DNA from 2 places in the Thermanaerosceptrum fracticalcis genome. Region 1 is predicted to be linked to the other one. Evidence: predicted binding sites of a transcription regulator. Region 1 holds the regulator's gene; the other holds the start of a gene.
The links. Region 1 encodes HrcA, which represses chaperone genes, less so after heat shock. Its sites were predicted from a motif close to TGTTAGCACTCNNNNNNNNNGAGTGCTAACA; they were not measured.
Positions count from the first base shown of each region.

Region 2: a site for HrcA is predicted at 3,000-3,030, ahead of BR63_RS08710 (co-chaperone GroES). Genes of this name have one in related genera too.

Region 1 is NZ_CP045798.1:1,421,314-1,426,723, forward strand. Features, by position in the region: gene grpE (nucleotide exchange factor GrpE) at 21-611, opposite strand; gene BR63_RS07465 (TCP-1/cpn60 chaperonin family protein) at 625-2,196, opposite strand; gene hrcA (heat-inducible transcriptional repressor HrcA) at 2,218-3,243, opposite strand; gene hemW (radical SAM family heme chaperone HemW) at 3,492-4,628, opposite strand; gene lepA (translation elongation factor 4) at 4,637-5,410, opposite strand, start outside.
Region 2 is NZ_CP045798.1:1,677,564-1,682,973, reverse strand. Features, by position in the region: gene purK (5-(carboxyamino)imidazole ribonucleotide synthase) at 1-494, shown strand, start outside; gene groL (chaperonin GroEL) at 1,044-2,651, opposite strand; gene BR63_RS08710 (co-chaperone GroES) at 2,690-2,977, opposite strand; gene BR63_RS08705 (TRAP transporter large permease) at 3,341-4,621, opposite strand; gene BR63_RS08700 (TRAP transporter small permease) at 4,615-5,106, opposite strand; gene dctP (TRAP transporter substrate-binding protein) at 5,222-5,410, opposite strand, start outside.

The DNA.
Region 1 (5,410 bases):
CTTTTCTTCCTCCTTTAAAGTTACATGTTTTTTGCAACTTTAACCATAGTTGGTCTGATTACTTTATCTTTAAAACGATAGCCTTTGCGCAGTTCTTCCACAATTAAATTGTCCTCCTGGCCCTCTTCGACAGGTACCTGCATAATGGCTTCATGGAGCAGGGGATCAAAAAGCCGGCCTAAAGCCTCGATAGGCTGTAAGCCTTCCCGCTGGAGCACATCCATGAGCTGCCGGTAAATCATATTGACGCCTGCCATCAGACCCTGTTTGTCTTCCACCTGTTGTTCCATAGAACCCAGGGCTCGTTCCAGGTTGTCAAGGACAGGCAGGAGATTTATCACCACACCTTGCGAAGCATATTGGAACCACTCTTCTTTTTCCTTATTGGTACGCTTGCGGTAGTTGTCAAAGTCCGCATGCAGCCTGAGAATTCTCTCCTTTAATTCTTCCACCTCTGCGTTTTTTTGGGCCAGCTGCATTTCTAATTCATTACCCGGTTTTTCCTCAGATTCCATCCCCATGTTTTCTTCATCGGGATTCATGTTCATCTCTTCCGCCGGTTCCCTTTCGGTGCCGGCTGTTTCCTGAGGATTCGGCCTGTCTTTTTCCATCACTTGTCACCACCTAGACAAAATCTTCGCCTTTCACATCATTGTGCGGCTTTGTTTCTTTCTTTTTGATAATTGTATCAATGCGTAGAATAGCTTCCGCTACCTCCCCCGCAGCCTTAAGGGCATGCTTTTTAACCAGGGCAGGGTCAAATACACCGAGTTGGCCCATGTCCTTTACTTCCCCGGTATCACAGTCGATACCTAAAGAGTCAAGACCGCTTTCGGCCTGGGCTGCCATAACATCTCCCAGTTTCTCCAGGGGATTAAAACCGGCATTGAGGACTATTTGCGAGAAAGGCTTCTTGAGGGCCGCAATCACACAATCCAGACCATAGGCTGCCATGCCCCGGACATCTTTACGGGCCTCCTCGATGTGCCGGGCGATGGCCAGTTCTATAGACCCTCCTCCCGGGACAATACCGCCTCTGACTGCAGCCTGTATGGCGGAAGCGGCATCTTTGGCGATACGTTCCCGCTCGCCCACAACCTCTTCTGTGGAAGCACCTACGAGGATAGTCGCCTCGGCTTTACCTGCACCCCCCAGCAGGCGCACATGCTCTAATTTTTCATCCAGGAAGGCCTCCCGGGCACTGCCGGTATATTTTTCCAGCTCAGCTAATTCTTTTTTTAAACCGGTTCTTTTTAACAGCCTGGCTCCGGTATGTTCGCCGGCCCGGCGCAGTTCTCGATTGGAAACCCGCTGCAGCACCATGACCTGATGGTCGGTCAGAAACTCTTCCGCAGCAGCATCTACTCCCCGGTCAACCAGGATCAGGTTAACACCGGCTTCTATAATTTTTTTGATGTTGTTCCTGAATTCTTCCTGCAGGGCCAGATAACGCGTAAAACCGGCCTCCGTAGCCAGGGCTTCATCCTCAACCTCCTCAGGTTCCAGGGCATCATCAATAACCAGGACCTTTACAGGCCCCAGTTTCTTTGGCATTTCCGAATTCATGGGCTCTTTGTTGATGATCACCCCGGGTACCACCTGGTTCTCCGCACCTTCCTCAGCGCGGATGATTTCCGCCAATTTAAAGGAAGGATCGCGAAGCTTTTCCTGGCCCATCAAAATGGCAGCCTGCACCACCAGTTCGGCAATATCTTCGTTCTCCCGGCCTGCCACCAGGGCTACCTGCTTCAATAGAGGGTCCCGGATGTCCTTTATCTGGATGGTCTTAGCCTCCAGGACAGAGAGGGCTTTCTTGACCCCAATACGTAACCCCTCGATGACTTTGGCCACAGGTACGCCCTTTAAAACCTGGGCCACACCCTCGCTGACCAGAGCCCCCGCCATAATGGTAGCCGTGGTGGTGCCGTCGCCGATTTCCTCCTGCTGAGCCTTGGCGATCTTAATGAGCATCCTGGCCGCCGGGTGATTGACATCCATCATATCCAGGATCGTTACACCGTCATTGGTAATGACCACATCACCAAACTGGTCTACCAGCATGGTATCCAGGCCTTTGGGTCCAATGGTCCCTTCTACGGCCTGGGCAATGGCCCTGATGGCATTGGCATTGGTCATCAGGGCCGCCAGTCTTTCATCCACCTCAGAGTTCTGCGTGACTTGTTGTTTTACACTCATTCAGGGAACCTCCGGTAATGCTTATAGCCTTGTAATGGCTTTGGATAAGGCTTCTGTTATATATTCCAGAATACTCACAGCTTTAGAATATTCCATACGGGTAGGCCCTAATACTCCTAAAGTGCCGATCACCCGCCCGTTCAGGTGGTAAGTGGCTGTAATCAGGCTGCAGTTTTTCATGCTCTGATGGATATTCTCCGAGCCGATCTTTACCGTAATCCCGGCCTCCGGGGCAGGATGCAATACCTCTTTTATAGCCGCTTCCTGCTCCAGGAGTTCCAGGAGCCCTTTTACCTTTTCAATGTCTTTAAATTCGGGCTGGTTCAGGATGTTTAAGGTTCCTCCCAGGTAAACTTTATTCTCCTCTTCCAGGCTAATGGCGTTTTCTACCAGCTCAATCACACTGTTCAGCAGTTTTTTCTGGTAGAGCAGTTCATGATAGATGGTTTGCAGGATGGTAGGACGCCATTGTTCAACGGAGAGACCATACAGCCGTTCATTGAGCACCCGGGAAATGGCGGTGAAGTCTTCATGATTTAAGCCTCCGGGAACGTCAATTACCTTATGTTCCACGTGGCCGTTATCAAGCACCATCACCACCACAGCCTTACTGTCATCAATAGGTAAGATCTGCAGGTGCCGCAGGGCATTCCTGCCCAGGGCAGGAGCCAGGACAAGGGCCGTGTAATTAGTCAGTTGGGATAACAGTTTGCTGGAAACCTGAATCAGCGCCTCCGTTTCCCGGATTCTCACCATCATGGCCTTGCTGATCATGTCTTTGATATCTCTATCCAAAGGCTCTTTTTCCATCAGGCAGTCCACATAATACCTGTAACCTGACTGGGAAGGTATCCTTCCGGCAGAAGTATGGGGCTGTTCAATCAAACCCAATTCTTCCAGGTCGGCCATTTCATTTCTTACGGTAGCCGGGCTTACACCCAGGTTATATTTACGGGAAATAGTACGAGAGCCAACAGGTTCCGCGGTAGCAATGTAATCCAGGATGATAGCCTGTAAAACTTTTTGTTTTCTTTCATCCATTTTCATGCTGTACCACCCCCTTGTTAGCACTCCCCTCTATCGAGTGCTAAAGTTTTCTATTTTAACATACCACTTGCCTTTTTTTTTGTCAACGCCGGCTTGTCTCCATTGTCGCACTGCGCCGTGGGCATCGACATCTGCCTACCGATATCTGACAACCGATAGTTGGCCAGTTGGCCACGAAGCAGTTACTATTTATTAGTTCCTAGCTTCTAGTGATTTTCAGTCGGACTTCGGAAGTCGGAAAATCGTATTTAAGGTAGAAATTCCTGAAAAACCTCATTGGCAAGATACAAACCCTGCCGGGTTAAAGCCACATGAGTTGCGGTATTCACCAGGTATCCCCGTTTAACCAATTTATCGAGTGTGTTTCCGAAACACTCTTCCATTGTTATATGATGCCTGGCTAAAAAGCGTTCCTTTTCCACACCCTTTAAGAGCCTTAATCCTAGAAACATAGTCTCGCTTCTTTTCATCTCCTCCGTAATTACTTCCTCTTCCGCTCTGAGCTTTTTACCGGAATGAACCGCCCCCACATACTCTTGAAGGGCAGAATGGTTTCTATAACGTATCCCCTGAAGATACCCCGATGCACCTGCACCCAGGCCCATATATTCTTCATTACGCCAGTAAACCTGGTTATGGGCGCTTTCTTTCCCGGGTAAAGCAAAATTACTTATTTCGTAGTGATGATAACCGGCACCGGTCAGAAAATGAATGGCCTCCTCGTACATGGCTAAGGCCAGTTCATTATCAAACTCCTGTATTTCTCCGCGCCGGAGCATGGTATAAAAAGGGGTTCCTTCTTCCACATGGAGCTGGTACAGGGAAATATGTTCCGGTCTTAATGCTGTCACCTTGCGCAGGTTCTCTTGCCACCCCGCCAGTGATTGCCCTGGCAGGCCGTACATCAGATCCAGATTAATATTAGCAAATCCTGCTTCCCTGGCCAGACTGTAAGTATTATACACTTCTTGCGGGGTGTGTATACGCCCCAGCCTTTTTAAATCATCTTCTAAAAAGCTCTGTACCCCCAGGGAAAGGCGGTTACACCCACTCTCCAGGAGGGCCAGGATTTTTTCCTTATTTATAGTGCCGGGGTTACCCTCTACGGTACACTCCATATTATCCCCAAAAGTAAAAGAGGCGTGTAAAAAGGAAAAGAGAAGGCTTAGCTGCCTGCCGGACAAACAGGTAGGCGTTCCTCCTCCGATATAAAGACTTTTAAACTTTTCTTCAGGAAACAAGCTCCCATAATATTTAGCTTCTTTACACAAGGCCTGCAGGTAGGTCTCCTTCTCTCCTTCCCCCCTGCCGGGATAAGAGGTGAAATCACAATACCGGCATTTGACTTCACAGAAAGGGATGTGTACATAAAGAGCGCGTTCCATCTGCCCACCTACTTATCATCAAGGCTTAAGACGGCCATGAAGGCTTCCTGGGGAATTTCCACGCTGCCCACCTGCTTCATACGCCGCTTACCTTCTTTTTGCTTTTCCAGGAGTTTGCGTTTACGGGTAATATCCCCGCCATAACACTTATCAAGCACGTTTTTACGCATAGCTTTAATGGTTTCCCTGGCGATGATCTTATTACCAATGGCAGCCTGGATAGGCACTTCAAACATCTGCCGGGGAATAATTTCCCGCAGTTTCTCCGTAAGGGCCCGCCCCCGGGTGTAAGCCCGGTCACGGTGCACGATAAAGGAGAGGGCGTCGACAATTTCCCCGTTTACCAGGACATCCAGTTTGACCAGGTCCGACTCCTTATAGCCGGTTACTTCATAATCCAGAGAGGCATAGCCCCGGGTACGGGACTTCAACTGGTCAAAGAAATCATAAACGATTTCACTTAAAGGCAGGTCATACTTCAGCATGACCCGGCTAGCCGAGAGATAATCCATAGTCAGGAAGGTTCCCCTCTTCTCCTGGGCCAGTTCCATGACCGGACCTACATAATCGGTCGGCACCATAATGGTGGCCGTGACATAGGGTTCGGAGATGGATTCGATTTGCTGGACAGGCGGCAGTTTCGTGGGATTATCAATTTCGATTAACTCGCCGTTGGTTTTAAGAATCCTGTAGATAACACTGGGGGCTGTGGTTAAGAGGTTTAAGTTATATTCCCGCTCCAGCCGTTCCTGGATAATTTCCATATGCAGAAGACCTAAGAA
Region 2 (5,410 bases), 260 kb from region 1:
AAAATATCCACCGGGAAAATATACTTCATATGACTGTGGTGCCAGCCCGGGTGCCCCTTCAGGTGGAAATGGATGCTATCGCCTTGGTAAAGGAGATTGCTCAGAGTTTCCAGGTGGTAGGCCTGTTGGCGGTAGAGTTTTTCGTCACCCCCGAGGGTTTGCTGATTAATGAGCTGGCACCACGGCCTCATAATTCAGGACACTTCACTTGGGATGCCTGCTGGACATCCCAGTTTGAACAACTAATCCGGGCAGTCTGTGGTCTTCCTCTAGGGTCCACCCAATTATTGATTCCTGTGGTGATGGTGAATATATTGGGAACCAACCTGCCTCGGGTACTAAAAGAAGTCCCCAATTTTCCGGAAAATTGGAAAATACATTTATACGGGAAACGCGGCAACCTGGAGGCAAGGCGAAAAATGGGTCACCTGACCATTAAGACCGACCAACCGGACCAAGAAATTACCCGGATAAAAACAATCTTCCCGGAATGATTGTATATGTTTTTGAGAAAATGCGAAGAGAGTTAGGTAAAGTATGGGAAATATGTTAGAGCTGTAATGCCCTTGGGTACCCTGGAATGTGGAAATAGTTTTACTGGTGGATCAAAAGGGAAAACTGGAAATATACGGCAGATATGCTAGTTTTAATAATTAAGGGAGGCGACAGGTTGGAAGCGAAGGTGGACAACCTGTCAGCCTGCCCGGAAAAGGGATGAAAAAGGAAATACTTAAGTTTAACCATAAGCTGGACGTTGTAATAAGGCATACGGCAGGACTGACGGAGACGGTAAGTTACAGTGTCCGTCTCAGGGGTGCAAATAACATGGGAGGGGTGGACAAAAACACATACATAAAGGCAGGAGATTCAAACGACAGGTGGATAAAAGCGACTGCATCAAAGACTTTCAAGGCTGGCACAAAATACAATCAGACCCGTTCCCGTTAGTTCTGTTAAAGTGGGAGAGGATGGAAGGGTTGTGTTCAATTAGGTCTCTTGAAAAAACAGCAGGGACTTCTTTTTCAGAGGTCCCTGCTTGTTTTTTAGTAATCCATGGGGGGCATGGGAGGAGTGTTTTCTTTTTTGGGTATATCTGTAATTATCACATCAGTGGTTAAGAGCATGGCCGCGATGCTGGCTGCATTCTGCAGGGCGTTGCGTGTAACCTTGGTGGGGTCTACGATGCCCTTTTCCATAAGGTTGGTGAAGTCACCGGTGACAGCATCAAAACCTTGGCCCTGGGGTAAATCTTTGGCTTTTTCCACGATGACGGAGCCTTCCTGGCCGGCATTATAGGCAATTTGCCGCAGGGGTTCTTCCAAAGCCTTACGTACGATTTGTACGCCCAGCAATTCATCGCCTTGAGCCTCCACTTTATCCAGCACTCTGGCTGCCTGCAGGAGGGCGGCGCCGCCACCGGGGACGATACCTTCGGCTACAGCAGCCCGCGTGGAGTTTAAGGCATCCTCAATGCGCATTTTCTTTTCTTTGGCTTCAGTCTCTGTAGCGGCACCGATTTCCAGAACAGCCACGCCGCCGGAGAGTTTGGCCAGACGCTCTTCTAATTTTTCTCTGTCATATTCAGACTTGGTTTCTTCTTTCTCTGTCTTGATCTGGGCTATTCTGGCCTGGATGGCTTTGGGGTCGCCGGCACCGTCAACGATGGTGGTGTTCTCTTTTTCCACTCTTACTAAACGGGCCCGGCCCAGCATGGATAATTTAACGTTTTCCAGCTTGTAGCCCAGCTCTTCGGAGATGACCTGGCCTCCGGTTAAAATCGCGATATCGGAGAGCATGGCTTTACGCCTGTCACCAAAGCCGGGGGCTTTCACGGCTGCACACTTCAGGGTGCCGCGCAGTTTGTTGACCACTAAGGTGGCCAGGGCTTCACCTTCTACATCCTCGGCGATAATCAAGAGGGGTTTACCCTCCCTTATGACTTCCTCAAGCACAGGGAGCAGGTCCCTGATGGCGCTGATTTTCTTGTCACAAATAAGAATGTAAGGCTCTTCCAATACGGCTTCCATGCGTTCAGTATTGGTAACCATGTAGGGAGAGATATAGCCGCGGTCAAACTGCATACCTTCCACTACTTTTAAGTTGACACCCATGGTTTTGCCGTCTTCTACGGTAATAACACCTTCGCGTCCCACTTTTTCCATGGCATCGGCAATAATATTACCGATTTCCGGGTCGTTGGCGGAAATGGTGGCAACCTGGGAAATCTCGGCCCGGTTTTCAATGGGTTTACTAATTCTGTGGAGTTCTTCCACTACGGCATTTACTGCCTTTTCGATACCCTTCTTGAGAAAGATAGGGTTCGCTCCTGCAGCTATATTTTTAAGACCTTCTTTAATAATGGCTTGTGCCAAAACGGTAGCCGTTGTGGTACCGTCACCCGCGACATCATTGGTCTTGCTGGCTACTTCTTTCACCAGCTGGGCTCCCATATTCTCATATGGGTCTTCCAGTTCAATCTCTTTAGCAATGGTGACACCATCGTTGGTGATGGTGGGAGAACCAAATTTTTTGGCGAGAACTACATTGCGCCCTTTAGGACCCAGGGTAACTTTGACGGCATTAGCCAGAGTATCGACACCTTTCTCCAGGGATCTGCGGGCAGTTTCCGAGAAAACAAGGGCTTTAGCCATAGTATCATACCTCCTTCCGAAATTTATCTAAATGAGACTTATTCCAAGACGGCCAATACTTCGCTTTCTTTCATTATGTAAAGCTTTTTGCCGTCCAGTTTCACCTCTGTTCCGGCATAGGTGGAGAAAAGAACCCGGTCACCGGTTTTAATCTCTAAGGGAATACGCTGACCGTTATCTCCCATGGCTCCGGGACCAACAGCCAGTACTTTACCTTCCTGGGGCTTTTCCTTGGCTGTGTCGGGGATAATCACACCGCCGGGGCTTACCGTATTCTTTTCCACAGGTTCGACCAAAATTCTGTCTGCAAGGGGTTTAATGTTCATCGCATTCACCTCCTGTACGTATTGTTAGCACTCAATCAAAGCGAGTGCTAATTCCAATTTGAATTATAAAAAACTGGTTTTTTGTATTTCAAGAGAAAAAAACGGCGATTTTTTAGTATTAATCATGATTGGATAAAATTAGGCTAAAAAAAGACAGCAAATCTCACGCTCACATTTGCTATCACTAATTTTTGGGATGTTTTTTGGATATAGTTAACTGCTAAATGGACTATACTCACTAGCTAATGGATATTTGTCGATATATAGGAATGAAAAAAAGAACCCCGAAAGGGGTACGTAAATGGGAGGGTAAGTAATATGAATTTTAAAGTGTCTTATTCTAACTGAATGTTATTAGACAAATTACCGTCCCTGGAACCATTTGGGGATAAAAAGAATGGTTTCCGGGACATAGGTGATTAAAAACAAGACGGCGATAAGCACAACGACAAATGGCAATACCCGCCTGGAAAGCTGCATAATTGAGTGACCGCTTAACCCGCAGCCAACGTAAAGAACGGTTCCTACAGGGGGGGTAAGGAGACCTATACAGAGGTTAAAGACCATAACTACCCCGAAGTATAAAGGATCAATACCCAGGTTTTTAACAAGAGGTATAAGTATAGGGGCTAAAATAAGCATAGCAGGTGTTAAGTCTAATACAGCACCGACAAGTAAGAGGAAGATATTAATGATAAACATAACCACTAAGGGGTTGGTGGAAATGGACGTGATCACCTCTGCAATGGCTTGAGGTATCCTGCCGACGGTAATCATGAAGGCGGTTGAAGTAGCTGCTGATGCCACAAACATCACAACAGCAGAACTTATGGCTGCATCAAGTAGTATCTCTGGAAGTTTACTTAATTTTAATTCACGATAAATAAAAAAGGAGACAAAGAAAGCATACCATACCGCTACTACAGCGGCTTCAGTCGGCGTAAAAATTCCAAATACAATACCCCCCATAATAACCAAGGGAAGGATCAGGGCCCAAATGGCGTCAAGCATACTTTTCAAAAGTTGGATAAAGGGAACACGCTGTTTCACCGGGTAATCTTTTTTACGGGAATGAATATACCAGTAGATCATCAGGGCAAAACCCATGATAAGGCCTGGTACGATTCCGCCTAAGAAGAGGCCTACAATGGAAACTCCGCCGATAACACCGTACAGAATCATGGGCATACTTGGCGGGATAATGGGGCCGGTGCATCCTGCTGCACAGATCAGGGCTGCACTGCGGTCCGATTCGTATCCTTCTTTTTTCATGACAGGGTGGAGAATAGACCCAACTGCCGCAGTGTCGGCAACGGCAGTACCGGAGACGCCGGCAAAAATCATACAGGCTACTACAGTTACATAGCCCAAACCTCCGCGGACGTGGCCAATCAGGTCATTGGCAAACTTTACGATGCGGACAGAAATGCCGCCTTGATTCATGATTTCTCCTGCCAGCATAAAGAAGGGGATGGACATCAGGGTGTAGTTTTCCGCCCCGGCCATCATGTGCTGAACGACAATCTGGGTGTCAAAGTTGTTGTGGAAGAGCATGAGGGCAGCGGTACTGAGAATCAAGGCAAAGGCCACCGGTATGCCGAAGGCTAAGAAGCCAAATAACGATACTAGAAAAATAGTTAACATTGTGTTCCCCCCTCACCCTCGTTTTTTTCTTTCTGGAAAATCTCAACAGTATCCTTGATGAGGAGTAGGAGCATAAAAAAAGCAGAAAAAGGAACAACGGCGTTAACATATCCGTAAGGAATCTGGGTTGCCGGTGCGGGCCAGACCACAGTCTGAAAATAAAATTTAATACCCCCCTGTATGAGAATCAACAGGGCACCTGCCATCAGGATATTCCCTATAAATGCGGCCACCTTTTTTCCCAAGTTGGGCAGCAGGTTGATAACAATATCCAGGCCTAGATGACGGTGGCGCTTGAAAGCCAGGAGAGCTCCCAGGAAAACTACCCATGTAAACATAAAAAGAGATATTTCCTCGTTCCAGGGGAAGGCTTTGTCAAAGACATAACGGGCAACTACGTTGATGAAGACAATGATAGCCATGCAGGCTAAAAGAAAAGCAGTAAATAGTTCTAAAGCACGTTCAGCATAGAGTAAAATTTTCATTAATACACCTCCCGTTAAGCTGCTATGAATGGGCTCCGCAATAAGAAATAAAAAACAATATTAAGAGAGCCGGAAGAGCCGGCTCTCTTATTAAGTTTTATAGGCATAATTGTCTTTACTTGGTGTCCTTGATTCTTTGCACAATATCCTTGAATTCGGGATACTGCTTATACCATTTCTCATAAACGGGTTGAACGGCTTTTTCCCACTCGGGTCTATCAGTCAGTTCATCTATTTGGAGACCTTTTTCCTTTAATTTAGCCAAAGCCTCTGGGTCAAATTTCTTCATCAGATCAACTTCATA